Regions from separate parts of the Paenibacillus sp. J23TS9 genome, predicted to be linked through region 1. Evidence: riboswitches for the same ligand, from Rfam matches in the RefSeq annotation. Region 1 holds a riboswitch; the other holds the start of a gene.
The links. A riboswitch is a leader RNA that binds a small molecule or an ion and turns the genes downstream of it on or off. The one in region 1 is predicted to bind S-adenosylmethionine.

Region 1 (8,026 bases):
GCGCCGAGGGATACGAGGCCGACGATTGCATCGGTACGCTGGCTACGCAGTTCAGTGAAGAAATGGATGTCATGATTTTAACAGGTGACCATGATCTGCTGCAGCTTGTCAGTGACCGTACGACGGTTATTATTATGAAAAAAGGCCATGGCAATTATAAGGTCTACACACCGGAATCCTTGTATGAAGAGAAACAGCTTCAGCCGCGCCAAATTATAGATGTAAAAGCCCTGATGGGGGATGCCAGCGACAATTATCCGGGCGTCCGCGGCATCGGTGAGAAGACAGCCCATAAGCTGGTTCAGGAATATGGATCGGTTGAAGGTATTCTGGACAATCTGGATCAGGTAACGAAGAGTGTCCGCGTCAAAATTGAAACGGATCTCGAAATGCTGCATCTGTCCCGTAAACTGGCGGAAATTCATTGCTGTGTGCCTGTGGCATGCGAGCTGGATATCTGCGAGCTGTCACTTGACGAGCAAATGGTAGCGGATAAATTCGAGGAACTCGAGATGAAGAGCCTTTGCCATCTTCTCGGAGTTGTTGTCTAAGCAGAATATTGCGGTACAAAACCATGCGCTGGGGATGCTGGCATCAACGCCGGCATCTCCTTTTGCATTTTAACTGCGTATCATTGGAATGGTTAAGTAGGTAAGATGTGCGCGGTTGAATTGACTTTTTTTGATAAACTGGGCTATAATGCCCGTGGTTATGGATAGGATTCATACTTGATACCTCATAAAAAACAGACAATGAGAATGGTGCAGGAGGGTTTACAAACGATGAGTATTCTGGGAGCAATTGAAGCCGGGGGAACTAAATTTGTATGCGGAATCGGCAAGGAAGACGGAACTGTGCTTGAACGGGTAAGTTTTCCAACGACAACACCGGAAGAAACGATGGCACAGGTGGTCGCGTTCTTTCAAAATAAAGGCGTGGAAGCCATTGGTGTCGGCTCGTTCGGACCGATCGATCCCGTCAAAGGAAGTCCTACATACGGACGAATTACAACAACACCGAAACCACATTGGAGCAATTTTGATATTGTAGGGCATTTGGAATCCTATTTTGAGGTGCCTATCGAATTTGATACCGATGTGAATGGAGCAGCGCTTGGCGAATATACATGGGGCGCAGCGCAAGGATATGACAGCTGTCTCTATATCACAGTAGGAACCGGAATCGGAGCTGGAGCTGTGGTCGGCGGCGAGCTGGTCCACGGGCTTTCTCATCCTGAAATGGGACATATTCTGGTACGCCGTCATCCGGATGATAAGTTCGAAGGCTTTTGCCCGTATCATGGCGACTGCCTTGAAGGCGTGGCTGCGGGTCCTTCTTTGTCGAAAAGATGGGGAGTTCAAGGCGTGGAACTCACTCCGGATCATCCTGCATGGGAAATGGAAGCCTACTATCTTGCGCAGGCTCTGATGAATTATATCCTGATCCTGTCCCCGCAAAAAATTGTTATGGGCGGCGGAGTGATGAAGCAGCAGCAGCTGTTTCCGCTGATTCATTCCAAACTTCAGGAGCTGCTGAACGGTTATGTCCAGCTTCCTGCGATTAATGATCAAATTGCTGATTACATTGTTTCTCCGCAGCTTGGAGACAATGCCGGACTATGCGGAGCGCTTGCACTGGCCAAAAAGGCCTTGGCAGCCGTTTCTGTGTAAGCTTATAAAAAGCAAACAAAAAAAAGGACAAGGTCACCTTCAAAGGGGCCTTGTCCTTTTTATATCTGTCCTAATCCGTAAAATACGGTATGCCGACGACCATGCTCAGAAACTCCCGGAGCTCCGCTGCCTCCGCTTCAGAAAGCTTGAAGACGGATTCGAGATATCCAGGCTCCTCCACATCATCCGCACCAATAACGGCACTGATTCCCTGCTGTAAATCAGCCACAAGGCTTTTTCCGTAGAATAACGCTGTGTTGGTTACGGCGAGATCAAAACGTTTGAGGGATGGGCCCAGAAAAGTGACAAACCTTGTAGAGGTCTGCTCTGTGCTGTCCGCTAAAAAATCCAGTTCTCCATGCTGAGGCATGCTGTTCATATCACTCCTTGAATCTAAAGGTTTCATCTTCCTGTTATTATAAAGCAAAAATCACAGTTTTTCATTGACCAATTATGATGATGTGGTATGATCTTGAATAACAGCATAATCTTATTTCGGGGAAGCACCTCTCTTGCATTTTAAGAGAGGTGCTTTTTGTTGTGCTGATTTTATGATGGAGGTCACAAGAATGCAGATTGTTTTTATGAATCGTTTGGTCAAGGAAAGCGGGGGCGACGAAAGCAAGGCAGAAGTATGGATTGGAGAAGCCGAAGGTGCTTGGAAACTGGGCTGGAGGGATATGCATAGCAGCGGGGAGGTTCAGGAAAACATTTGGTATGAAGGCGGCTCGTGGAATGAAATGCTATACATTTACCGACATGAGCTCGCGGTTAGGCTTGGTCAAGGCTTCAGGCCATTAATCGATGGCATGCTGCTTGATGAGGAGGGTCAGAAGGGGAGAAGCCAGCCCATCCAGAAGCTCTACTGCTACAGTGAACTGAACTACCAAGAGGCGCTATACAATGAGCTATGTGCCTGGAGACGCAAAAAAGCAGCGTCAGAACGAAAGGCACCCTATTTCATTGCGACCAACAGGCTTCTAAGACTCATCAGTACTTTTATACCGATGACTTTGGAAGAGCTGCTGCAGCTTCCGGGCGTAGGAGAGAACAAGGCTGTGGAATATGGAGCGGATATTCTGAACTTGACTTCAGGCCATGCGCGCAGCCATAGCTTCCCGCTGGACTGGGCTCTGGACATGCTGGATGAGCATACTTATGAATCCTGGGTTTACAAGCAGAAGGAGCTGAAATACAAGCAGGACCTGGATAAATACCGGACCAAGCAAATGCTGCTAAGAGGCATTAGTGAAGGCAAACGTCTGGAGCAGATGGAGCAGGAAAGCAGTCTGACAAGACGTGAGCTGGTGGAATCGCTGGAACAGTTGGAGAAGGAAGGCTATGATGTGGATCCTTTGATCGCAGGAGAACTGCAGGAGATGCCGCAGTCAGAACAGTCAGAGGTCTGGAACGCCTTCGAAGAACTGGGTGATGGGCTTTTGAAGCCAATCCTGCAACGGGTATACGGTCAGGAAGCAGCGGCAGGTTCTGTGATGGAGCTGCGCTATGAACGTTTGCGTCTGATCCGGATGCGTTTCCGCAGGGAAGGCGAGAGCAGAAGAAACGCGGGATAATCAGGAGCGGCTGGAGTCGAGGCATCTTGGAAACGCAAAAAGGACGAAGTAGCTTTTATTGTTAAAAGCATAACTTCGTCCTTTGTACGTGGGAATCCGAATTCTTTCAGATCCAGTCCTTTTTCCGGAATATGAGCACCATGCTGATGCCAAGCAAAACCATGACGCCGATGATGGAGTAATAGCCGTACTTCCAATGTATTTCAGGTATATAATCAAAGTTCATCCCGTAAATCCCGGTAATAACGGTCAACGGCATGAATATCGTCGTAATGGCAGTAAAAACACGCATGATTTCGTTGGCACGATTGGCGATACTGGATTGGTAGGCCTCACGAAGGTTACCCATCAGATCGCGGAATGTGTCAAAGTTTTCGGAAATCTTCACGGCATTTTCGTAAATGTCGCTGAAATATTTTTGCAGCTGATCATCAATCAGCCGGAGATCTCTTTTATTCAGAGTATTGATGACTTCCTTCTGAGGGACCAATACCTTTTTCAGCCATAAAATCTCGCTGCGCAAACCGATGATTTCATTCAGATGGGATTTTTTCGTATGCATCAGGATGTCTTCTTCCAGCTTCTCAATCTTGGCCTCGATCCGGTCGCCGACTGTAAAGTAATTGTCCACAACCAAGTCAATCAGCAGATATAAAAAGCGGTCCGGTGTGCTGACTTCCTGTTCCCATAAAATCGGCTTAAGAGAGCGCAGCTCATTAATCTTTTGCTTGGTCACCGTAATGATAAAATGGCGGCCCAAAAAGACGTTGAGTGCACGCATGAAAATTTCCTCGTCATCAAAACGTATAGAGCTTACAACGATAAAATAGTGGCTTTCGTAAATTTCGATCTTGGGACGCTGTTCTTCCTCACTCAGACAGTCTTCCACCGCCAAATCATGCAGGGAAAACAAAGGCTGCAATAGGGTAAGGTCGTCAACATCCGCATCGATCCAGTAGAATCCTGCGGGTGGGGCTGTTAGTGCGGTTTGAATGTCGTCGATCGGGCTGAAAACGCCGTCGTTCACCAACCGGATTTTCATATGATTTCACTCCTCCATCCCCTCACGCGATGCATGATCAGGGAAACGCTTGTTTAGAGCACAGGAAAGAAATCAGCATTACCGGCCGGAAATAGAGGGTTAGAGAAGGAGTACATTGACAAAAGCAACGAAAACTTCCCTATGCCGGCAAGCTGATATCAGTTCTATGCAGTTGTGTTCATTTGCATTCAGCTTCGGGCTCGGGTCGCCTTCCATCTTACATGTCACCTCTGTCATATAGGTTTAAACACTTGTCTAGTATAACGCCGGGCCATGGACCTTTCAAGAAGAAAATGGCTCGCCCGGCGATCCCGCTTACAGCGTATGACAAAGGCTGGAAATAGGTGAAGAAAAAATTTAAGGTCTGACCGTGAGCATCTTGACGAAGGATAGGATAATGAATTAAAGTAAGGAACATGATCCATATTTAAATCAAAATTTAATATTGCGAAATCTTATCAAGAGCAGGTGGAGGGACTAGCCCGATGAAACCCGGCAACCGGCGTATGTTACGCACGGTGCTAATTCTTGCAGGAACATGATGCAGCTAGCAGCTGTTTCCTGACAGATGAGAGAGGCGTATGAATTAACGTGATGACCTTTCTCTATGCAATGAGAAGGTCATTTTTTGTTATATACACCTTGCTCCCCGAATGATTTTCGCCACCTTAACAAAAAAGGAGTGTTGAATCATGCCGATTAAAATTCCGGATACCCTGCCGGCCAAAGAGATTCTAAGCGGAGAAAATATTTTCGTGATGGATGACAGCAAGGCTTACCATCAAGATATCCGTCCCCTGCGGATCGCGATCCTGAACATTATGCCGACCAAGGAAACGACCGAAACGCAGCTGCTGCGCCTTCTGGGCAACTCACCGCTACAGGTCGAGATCACGCTGCTGCATCCAAGCTCGCATACATCCAAAAATACCTCTCAGGAGCATCTTGAGGCTTTTTATAAGACGTTTGACGAGGTGCGCCACCGCCGTTTTGACGGCATGATTATTACCGGTGCTCCCGTGGAGCAGATGGATTTTGAAGATGTGAATTACTGGGATGAGCTTCAGGAAATTATGGATTGGTCCAAAACCAATGTCACCTCGACGCTGCATATCTGTTGGGCCTCGCAGGCAGGATTGTATCATCATTTTGGTGTTCCGAAATGGGATCTGGCGAAAAAATGCTTCGGCGTATTTCCACACACGACTAATCAGCAAAACGTCAAGCTTTTGCGCGGATTTGATGAAGTCTTTTATGTACCCCAGTCCCGTCATACAGAAGTACGGCGCGAGGACATCGAGATCATTGATGAGCTGGAAATTTTGTCGGAATCCGAGGAAGCAGGAATTTATCTGGTGGCTACCAAAGACGGCAAACAGATTTTCGTGACGGGCCATTCAGAATATGATCCGTATTCCCTGAAATGGGAGTATGAACGCGATATTGCCAAGGGCATGGAGATGGAAATTCCTAAGCATTATTACCCGAATGATGATCCGACTAGGATTCCTCCTACGGTATGGCGGGCCCATGCAAACTTATTATTCTCTAATTGGCTGAATTACTATGTATATCAGGAAACACCTTATGACATTGAAGAGGCTGCAGAAGTTTGGCCGCAGATCTGATCAAAGCATCCATTAAAAGAGAATATGGGGGAGACCTTTATGGAGAAGAAACCATTAAACATTGAAAGTAGACTTGCACAGATTGGCTCGCTCGAAGATCCGGCGACTGGAGCAGTGAATTTTCCGATTTATCAGGCGACAGCGTTCCGTCATCCCAAGCTTGGTCAAAGCACGGGGTTTGATTATGCAAGAACGAAGAGCCCGACCCGTAAAGTTCTGGAAGATGCTTCTGCGCAGCTGGAATCTGGAGACGCCGGTTTTGCGTGCAGCTCCGGTATGGCGGCGCTGCAAACCATCTTTTCATTGTTCGGGCAAGGTGACCATCTGATAGTATCCCTGGATTTGTATGGTGGTACATACCGCATGCTCGAAAGAATCTTTTCAAAATTCGGTGTTGCTGCGACATACATCGATACGAATAGCCTGGATGAACTCGAGAAATGCAGACGTCCGGAAACGAAGGCAGTATTTATTGAGACCCCAACGAATCCATTGATGATGATCACGGATATCGAAAAGGTTGCAGCCTGGGCCAAGCGACATCAGCTGCTGACCATTGTGGACAACACGCTGCTTACGCCGTTCTTCCAGCGTCCGATCGAGCTTGGAGCCGACATTGTCATCCATAGCGCAACCAAGTATTTGGGCGGGCACAATGATGTGCTGGCAGGTCTGATTGTGACCAAAGGTAAAGAGCTGTCGGAAGAAATGTTCTTTCTGCATAACTCTATCGGCGCTGTACTGGGAGCCAGTGATTCTTATCAGCTGATGAGAGGGATGAAGACCCTTGCGCTGCGGATGGAGCGGCATGAGAGTAACGCCAAGGTGATTGCTGAATTCCTGAAGACACATCCTGCAGTTGACGAAGTGTTTCATCCGGCTTTCCCGGATCACCCGGGGCATGATATTCAAAACAGGCAGTCCAGCGGGAATACGGGAATTTTCTCCTTTAAAGTGAAGGATGCCAGCTATGTGGAGCCCATTCTCCGCCACATTCAGCTGATCGCATTTGCCGAAAGTCTGGGTGGAGTGGAATCTCTGATGACCTATCCGGCTGTTCAAACCCATGCGGATATTCCAGAAGAAATTCGTAAAGCGGTAGGCGTGGACGACAGACTGCTGCGATTCTCGGTCGGTATTGAACATATCGATGATTTGATTGCAGATCTCGGAGGGGCGCTGGACGCTGCCATAGAGGAAATTGAAGGGGGAAAGCATCATGAGTGATAACGGTAAAGAGCAAAACAGCCATGAAAATAAATTAAAGTTTGCAACCAAGCTTTTGCATTTTGGTTCCGAAATTGATAGCACCACCGGAGCATCAAGCGTACCGATCTACCAGGCTTCAACCTTTCACCATGAGGATGTTTTCAATCCTCCGGTTCATGACTACAGCCGTTCCGGCAACCCGACGCGCCAGGTGCTTGAGGATTACATCGCTCTGCTCGAAGGCGGAGTTCGCGGGTTTGCCTATTCCTCCGGCATGGCCGCCATCTCCAGCACTTTCATGATGCTGTCCGCAGGCGACCATATGATTGTGACGGAAGATGTATACGGCGGTACATATCGTTTGCTCACCAGCATTCTGAGCCGTCTTGGCATTGAAAGCACCTTTGTGGATATGACGGATCTGGATCAGGTTAAGGCAGCTTTGAAGCCAAATACCAAGGCTGTTTATATGGAAACACCATCGAATCCTACCCTGAAAATTACCGACATTGCGGCGGTTACCTCCTGGGCACAGGAGCATGATCTCCTGACGATGCTGGATAACACGTTTATGACGCCATATTACCAACGGCCGATTGAGCTTGGGGTTGATATTGTGCTGCATAGTGCCACCAAGTTTCTGGGGGGACACAGTGATGTGCTGGCAGGACTGGCCGTAGCGCGGACTCACTCCATTGGCACACAGCTCAAGCAGCTTCAGAATGGACTGGGCACTGTGCTGGGAGTGCAGGATTCCTGGCTGCTCATGCGGGGAATGAAAACTTTGCAGGCACGAATGAACCATAGTGAGCAAAGTGCGGCTGTACTGGCTGCTTGGCTGAAGGGACGCCCGGACATTGATCACGTGTACTATCCTGGTCTGCTGGATCATCCTGGCCGTGA
Region 2 (8,026 bases), on a different contig from region 1:
TGTGAACATAATTGAGTGCGATATCGCAGCCCTGCTCTGCCAGCGTAAGCGCGGTCGTTTTCCCGAGACCCTTCGCGCTTCCCGTTATAAGAGCTACTTTGTCCTTCAACATGATTCCTCCTCTCCAACCGGATGCCTTATTTTCCGTATATTCCCCAATCCATTTATATGCCAAAATCATTCATTCATATGTAGTCCCACATTTTCTAGTATAAAAGATTTATTTGAGCCCCACAACTTGCATCCCCTCTGGCTTCAAGGTATTGCCTGCTTTCATGCAAAAAAGATCCACGGGCAATAACGCCCGCGGATCTTTTTATAAACATACGTGATAATGCATGTTGCTTAAAACGCCGGAATAACAGCGCCTTTGTATTGATCTTCAATGAATTTTTTCACATCGTCAGAGGTCAGGGCAGCAGCCAGCTTCTTAATGGCATCCGAATCCTTGTTATCCGGACGAGCAACCAGGATGTTGGCATAAGGGTTATCCTTGCCTTCCATGAACAATGCATCCTTTAGAGGGTCAATGCCAGCATCAAGAGCATAGTTCGTGTTGATTACAGCCAGATCGAATTCGGACAATTGACGCGGCAGCATCGCAGCATCGGATTCTTTGATTTTAATGTTTTTCGGATTTTCGATGATGTCACTAACTGTAGCTTGGATCATGTTATCTTCTTTCAGTTTGATAAGGCCATTTTGAGCAAGCAGGCTCAGCGCACGTCCGCCGTTTGTTTTGTCGTTCGGAATACCGACAACAGCGCCATTGGGAAGCTCATCAACCGATTTATGCTTTTTGGAGTAAGCTCCCAGCGGTTCCACGTGAACGGCTACTACAGGCACCAGATCCATTTTACGGGTGCTGTTCTCATCATCCAGGTAAGGTTTATGCTGGAAGAAGTTCGCATCAAGCTGCTTCTGGAATGTCTGTACATTTGGCTGTACGTAATCGGAGAACTCTTTAATTTCAAGCTTCACGCCTTCTTTTTCAAGTGCGGGCTGGATATGCTTCAGAATTTCCGCATGTGGTACAGCCGTTGCTCCGACCGTCAATGTTACTGTTTTAGCTTCCGTACCTTTGTCTCCACCGGCAGCAGGCTTTTCGTCAGCATTTTTATTACCGCATGCAGCCAGTGCCACCACCAGAACCAAGCTAAGCAAAGCAAACAATCCTTTTTTCATTGTAAATCCCCCTTAAGTTTATCTTTTTAATATGATTTATTCGCGGAAAGCCTCCCGCATGTGTTTTTCTTGCGTGAAAAACCATGCATGCGGAAGATTTCCTATAACATCCGAATATCGGATGACACTACCTTAGTTTTGTTACTATTTGCGTGTAAAATGCTTGACGAGCCGGTCGCCGGCCATCTGCAACAGCTGTACGAGAATGATCATAAACAACACGGAGATGATCATCACTTCATTCTGGTAACGGTAGTAACCATAGCGGATGGCCAAATCGCCAAGCCCGCCTCCGCCAACCATGCCAGACATTGCAGTATACGAGACCAGCGTAACGATAGTAATCGTAATCCCGGCGAACAGTCCGGGTCTTGCTTCCGGAAGCAGCACCTTCATGATGACCTGCCAGGTGGATGCTCCCATCGACTGTGCCGCCTCCAGCACACCCCGATCCACCTCGCGCAGCGAGGTTTCCACCAGTCTCGCAAAAAACGGGGCAGCCCCGATGACGAGCGGCGGAATCGTTCCGAGCACCCCGTAGGATACGCCGACGATCGATACCGTGATCGGTATGAGCGCCACGATCAAAATGATAAACGGCACGGACCGAAGAATATTCACGATTATAGACAGGACAGTGTACACGGTGCGCACCCAACCGCTGCTTGAGCGCGAGCTCTGATACAGCACCACGCCCAGCGGCAGGCCCAGAAGGAAGGTGAAGATGGCCGAAGAGACGAGTATTTTGAGCGTATCCAGACTGGCAACGCCAATCTCATTCCAGTCCAATGATGAAAAATCCAGTCCCCACATCAGTCAAGCACCTCCACATCAAGGCCTTCCGCAGTAACCCTCTGGATTGTCTTCTCCATTTGTTCCGGGTCCCCTTCCAGACGGACAATCAACTGACCATATGGAATATCCTTAATTTTCGAGATGGTTCCCTGCAAAATAGCGAAGTCCACTCCTGTCTCCCTTGCTGTCCTGGACAGAATCGAGTCATATGTTTTCTGCCCCAGAAAGGTAAGCTTGCAGAGGCGGGATGAACCGTCATGCGGAGCATCCAGCGCAAGCTGCGCTGATTCCCCCGCCTGTCCCAGGATAAATTCCCGGGTAACCGGATGCTTCGGCTTCAGGAACACGTCCGTTACGGCTCCCTGCTCCACGATGCCTCCTTGATGAATGACAGCCACCCGGTCGCATATGCTCTGGATGACATGCATTTCATGTGTAATGAGGACAATGGTCAGGTGGAATTTTTGATTAATATCCAGCAGCAATCTCAGAATCGAATCTGTTGTTTGCGGATCCAGCGCAGAGGTTGCTTCGTCACATAGCAGCACCTGTGGATCACTGGCTAGCGCGCGGGCGATACCAACCCTCTGCTTTTGTCCACCGGACAGCTGCGCCGGATATTTATCCTTGTGGTCTTCCAGCCCGACGAGCTGCAGCAGATCATTCACCTTTGCTGCAAGCTTTTCCTTATCCATATGAGCCAGCCGAAGCGGAAAAGCAATATTTTCGTACACAGTCGCTGAGCTCAACAGGTTAAAATGCTGGAAGATCATTCCGATTCCTCTGCGCTTGCTTTGCAGCTGCTGCTTGCTGAGCTTCGTCAAATCCACTCCATCCACCCAAACCTCGCCAGAAGTCGGCCGTTCAAGCAGATTCATACAGCGGATCAGTGTGCTTTTACCGGCACCGGAATGACCGATGACACCGAAAATTTCCCCTTTTCGAACGGACAGATCAAGGCTGGATAAAGCTTCAGTCGTTTTCGCGCCTTTGCCGTATTTCTTTGTTACCTGTTTCAACTCTATCAATCCGAAGCTCTCCTTCCCTGAGCCTTTTGAACAAGACCCTGTATAGCATCTATCGCTTTCAATCGTCCCAAGACGGTAACAGACAAAATAAAAAGCCCTCTTGACGGAATCAAAAAGGGCTCTTCGTATACGAAGTCGCTTCCTTTCTCATCTGCCAATCCGCAGGATCTACCTGCAGTTGTAGGAATTAGCACCATGTCATTTCAGAATTGGCTGTTGCCGCATCTCAAATCGGTTGCCGGGCTTCATCGGGCCTGTCCCTCCGCCTCTCTCGATAAGAAAAAACGTATGCAATTAAAAGTTACATTTTCATGATTTTCAGTATAATAACTTTTTCTTTCTTTGTCAAAAGGAAAATTGTTGAACGTCTTTATACCTGCATGCCCTTTTTGGCCCAGAGCTCATTTGCATACTTATAAGCGGCAATCAGAGATTTGCATATCATATCAAGTCCTTGTTTCAGATCATCCAGATGCTTATCCAGATCTTCCAGCTCAACCTTATCATGCAAACCCTGATGCCGCTGCCACAAATCATCCTGCATTTCTGCATTCATATAGTGGATCTCCGCATTGCGCCGCTTGCGCAGCACATTCAGGGAGCTCCGGTAGTCATTTTTGATTCCGATGAGTGCTTCGGCCAGCTTTTGATGACTTTTGAGATAATCAAACTGTCTCAGTACCGTAAAATAAGAATAATGCGCTTTTACTTTTGACGTATGCAGATCAAACATATCATTCAGAACCGTACCAAGCTTATCCAGAATAGAAAAGACGCGGATAAAACCATTTTTATAAAAATAGACGTATCTGGCGTACTCACTTTGTTCTTGAATGTTCATGTCATCAACGAATCCTGCTTTAACCGACTTGCGGAAATAGCAAGCTGCGTAATAGCTTTGTTCAAGTTCATCCAGTGAAGAGACCAAGCCGCGCGTCCAAATCTCCAGCTTGCGGAAATCATGACTGGGATCATCGTTTTTCTCCATCTCCCTTTGCAGCAGCTGGATCGTTTGAAACATCGTTTCAATCGCTTCCTCAAGCAGCCCGTTATTTTGACGGGGCATTTCTCCAAGCATTGTTCGCAGCATAGACATTCTCTCCCTGCATTATATTTGCGCAAAAACTATTTCATCTGTAAATATCAGATGATTATGTAGGCCCGACATATCTTTATTTCGTCATATTACAATATAAACAACTCGGGTTCCGGATTAAACTTCTCTAAAACAATTTCCATAACGTTTCATAAGAACTTGTAGTCTATAGGTTCTTTTGCAACAGCGGCTGCGCTGCAAGTATATGCCTGCTCATAGCATGTCCTTAAGTAAACTCCATTCATTCGAGTTGTCCTAAATGCCTGAAGCTGCAAACAAAGTCCCCGAATACGCTTCGTGGACTTTGTCGATGTTGCTTATTCCGTTAAAACTACTTGATGGATGCTTCTAATGGTTCAACAGACTCTCTTCCAAGCTGCCATACGCGTACGCTCAAGTAGCATAATACGCCGAACAACGAAGAAATCAGCAAATTATGAAGCAGAGCCGCGAAGATATACAATTCAGGCTTGCTCAGTGTAAAGACAATTCCAGCGCCGCTGAATACCTGCAGCAGGCACAAAACAGCCGCCGAAGTTCCGAGGCTCCAAAGCTCACGGCTGCCTTTATGCAGTTTGTAAGCAAAGTACGCCAACACAATGATCGCGATAAACAAAAGCAGTGCGGCCAGCCTGTGTACGAATGCGATAGCTACGCTGCCCGTCAGTTCCGGTACCAGCTTGCCGTTGCATAGCGGCCAGCCTGAACAGCCTCCCGCCGAGCTCGTATGGCTTACATAAGCCCCGACATACACCACCATATACGAATAGATCGTGACTATCCAGACATAGTTCCGGAAAGCCAGACTGACCGGAGAACGCTCCTCCCTGAAGGTTGAGTGCTTATCCTTATCCATTTTCCGGGCTCCAAGCGCCAGCATCAGAGAGCTGGCAAAAGCAATCAAGGAGAAACCGAAATGCAGCGCAAGCACCGCAGAGGATTGGTCATACACAACAGCCATTGCCCCCATAAGGGCTTGTACTAGTACAAAGATGAGTGTCAGAACGGAGTACGTTCGCAAATCCTTGCGGTTTTTAGCGAATAGCCAGAAGGCCACGACAACGGCTACAGAAGTTAACCCTGCCAGACCGCTGACCAAACGATGGGAATATTCAATTAACGAAGCAATGGTATGCGCGGGAACAAATTGCCCCCGGCACAAAGGCCACTCATGGCCGCAGCCTAGACCTGAGTCCGTTTTGGTTACGACAGTCCCGCCGAAAGTCGCAAAAAACATAACAAAAAAGGTCAGGTAGCTGAGCCATTTCAATTGTTTGGTATTCAAGATTCTCTCACCTGCAGCTCAAATTAAAAACGCTCCATCTGTACTGAAGCGCTCCGTATATTTACCAATCTCATCTATTATACCTGATAAGTTATCATGGAATATACCCACTTTGTGACAAAATCCAAAGAAAACGCATTCTGTTTGCATAATAAGACAATGACACCGCGCTTGCCGAGGCAAGCGCGGTGCATCTTTTTAATATTTATGAATCGTTCTGTACACGTCCAATGCCTGCTGCAGGAAGCCTTCAATTTCCTCCCGTGATTTGCGCAGCTTATTGACAAGGCGCACAAGCTCACGTCCGTCGGAGAAAGCCACAAAGCTCGGAATACCAAGGATGTTCAGTTCTTGACTGACATCTTCAACTTTGTCCACATCCACTTCCACAAGCGTCATGTCGTTGGCGAATTTCGTTTCGACATCCGGCATGAATGGATCCATGAATTTACAATCTCCGCACCAATCGGCTTTGAAAATAGCGACGGTTAATCGTGGAGATTGAATCGCAACTTGAAATTCGGCTTTAGAAGTAATTTTTTGCATCTATGATCAGTCCTTTCTGAACATTTCTTGTCCAATTCTTACTTTAGTGAATCAAAATAAAGAGTGGAAGTCAAATTTTTGAGCCATACTGTGACTAAGATCATTTCACACCGGAAAGGAAGATCCGTCCATGGCGGAGAAGGCGGAAGGACATTCTACATTCCAGGGGTTTATCCGGCTCGCAAAAACGCTGCCTCAGACAGCTGCAGAAGCGCTCAAAGGAAAATATGCCTGCTGGAAAGCATCGCAGCTTCTGATCAAGGAACGCAGGCCGTTCGGCTGGAAGGAAACAGCCGCCCATAGCATTCGCGACCAACTCGACAAATTGCTTAGCGACCGGAACCGTATACGTGATAGTGCATTCGGCAAAGAAGAAGCTGCGGCTCCGCTCTCGCCAGAGGACCGGGATATCGTGCAGAGCATCCGTGAGTCTGTTCTCGATGCCAATCGCAGCAATATTACACGAACTGAAGCGTACTATGACTGCTACCGGGAATTTCCCGAGCTGCATTGGTCGTTCCTCGCCCATATGGTGTCCCGTAACGCGGGCTGGAATATGACTGATCTCAAGGGCGGTTTGCTGTCGGATGTGGTCACAGACCAGCTTCGCGAGGATATGTATCAGATGCTAGAGCGCAGCAACGCCCTGATTTTTCTGGATGCCTACCCGCAGCTGCTTCTCTACACACACAGCCGGAAGCTTGGAAGAAGCCTGTTTCATCTTCTGCCCGAGTTTCGCGTCTCCGCTTTTATGCGTCCGTTCTGGGAACGTTTCTGGATCGAACGCGACAGCGCGCTCCTCGCCGTCGGTCTTATTATTAACGAGCAGAACTATATCGAGGGCAGAGTCATTCAAAACAGCTATTTTCAAAAAAACATTCTGCGCAGCGCTGTATTTACACTTCATAGCAGGTTTCAAATGAATCAGATTATTTTTCCGATGCTCGTACACCATTCAGATCCGGCTGCCGACGGAGTTGTTCAGAATGCTGCTGTTTCCCTATATGAAGAAGCGGAAGAAAGACCTGAAAAAGGTGAAGCCGGACCCAACAGCAGCCGCGGCATGGTCGGCCTGATTCTGGAGCGTTTCTCAAATCTGGAGGAACGGATTGCCTTCGGAAAGGCTTTATATGCCATGCTCTTCGGGTACAAGGAGGTGCTGACTGGGGTCCAGACTTTTGCTGCGGAGACCCCGCATCAGGGCTCCCGGCAGGAATATTGGCCCAAGCTGTTCACCAGCGACAAAAAAGCAGCCCTGAACTCTCCACTGGAGAGCACTGAGCTGCTCAAATCGGAATGGCTTCCGAGGGGAAAACGGTTTTACAGCCCGCCATTAAACGAAGTCTGGCATGACATGCCTTACGAGCCCATTACCCGTTATGACTGGTTTAAGACTAAAACGGCCATTGATCAGGTGACCCGGCCAAAAAGGCCCGTTTTCATCGAGATGACGCATGCCCACCGTTTTGCCGTTCAAAAAACCGCTCTGACCCATGATGCGGAAAGAGCGGTAACAACATGTTCTGATGAGGCACCCTGATGAGGATCTGCAACATCAGAACATCATTTTTATTGGCCCTGCGAATCCCCAGTCTTGAAGCGGGATGGCTGCAGGCGCATCAGTGGCCGCAGCAGCTTTTGCAGCTTGCGGGGATAGCTCACCAGCTCATGCTGACGCAGCACGCCGAGCATAATCATCAGCACAAGATAGAGAATGACGACTGCACCACCGACAATGATGCAGGTGATGAAGAAAGCGAGACGATCTGGCATGATATGCGTCATCTGAATGCCTGCCTCGTTCAGTCCGTAACCTGCGGCGGCAGTCAAGATCACCGTCAGCAAGAAGCCTGTCCAGCGTTTGCCAAGAATCGAAAAAGGCACGATGACCTTCAGCATTCGCAGATTGAGCAGCGTGATGACCAGGAAACAGAGTCCGGTAGCGGCAATAATGCCATAGATGCCAAACCATGGGGCAAGCAAGTAGCTTCCCGCCAGCTTGACCACAATACCAACCATGACATTCACCATGGAAATCTTCGCCTTGTTTACCCCCAAAAGAATGGAGTTTGTTGTCATCATCGTGATCTG

Region 2: another riboswitch for S-adenosylmethionine. It lies ahead of KJS65_RS24780 (methionine ABC transporter ATP-binding protein); the one in region 1 lies ahead of metA (homoserine O-acetyltransferase MetA).

Annotation. Positions count from the first base shown of each region.
Region 1 is NZ_BOSG01000001.1:3,272,338-3,280,363, reverse strand. It holds gene KJS65_RS15305 (5'-3' exonuclease) at 1-551, shown strand, start outside; gene KJS65_RS15300 (ROK family protein) at 783-1,670, shown strand; gene KJS65_RS15295 (DUF3055 domain-containing protein) at 1,741-2,040, opposite strand; gene KJS65_RS15290 (HRDC domain-containing protein) at 2,240-3,244, shown strand; gene corA (magnesium/cobalt transporter CorA) at 3,351-4,286, opposite strand; SAM riboswitch class I at 4,739-4,861, shown strand; gene metA (homoserine O-acetyltransferase MetA) at 4,979-5,914, shown strand; gene KJS65_RS15275 (PLP-dependent transferase) at 5,954-7,141, shown strand; gene KJS65_RS15270 (aminotransferase class I/II-fold pyridoxal phosphate-dependent enzyme) at 7,134-8,026, shown strand, end outside.
Region 2 is NZ_BOSG01000005.1:176,767-184,792, reverse strand. It holds gene KJS65_RS24795 (SDR family oxidoreductase) at 1-109, opposite strand, end outside; gene KJS65_RS24790 (MetQ/NlpA family ABC transporter substrate-binding protein) at 346-1,185, opposite strand; gene KJS65_RS24785 (methionine ABC transporter permease) at 1,330-1,998, opposite strand; gene KJS65_RS24780 (methionine ABC transporter ATP-binding protein) at 1,998-3,008, opposite strand; SAM riboswitch class I at 3,153-3,289, opposite strand; gene KJS65_RS24775 (Cthe_2314 family HEPN domain-containing protein) at 3,379-4,098, opposite strand; gene KJS65_RS24770 (COX15/CtaA family protein) at 4,436-5,389, opposite strand; gene KJS65_RS24765 (thioredoxin family protein) at 5,588-5,935, opposite strand; gene KJS65_RS24760 (DUF2515 family protein) at 6,066-7,475, shown strand; gene KJS65_RS24755 (putative polysaccharide biosynthesis protein) at 7,505-8,026, opposite strand, start outside.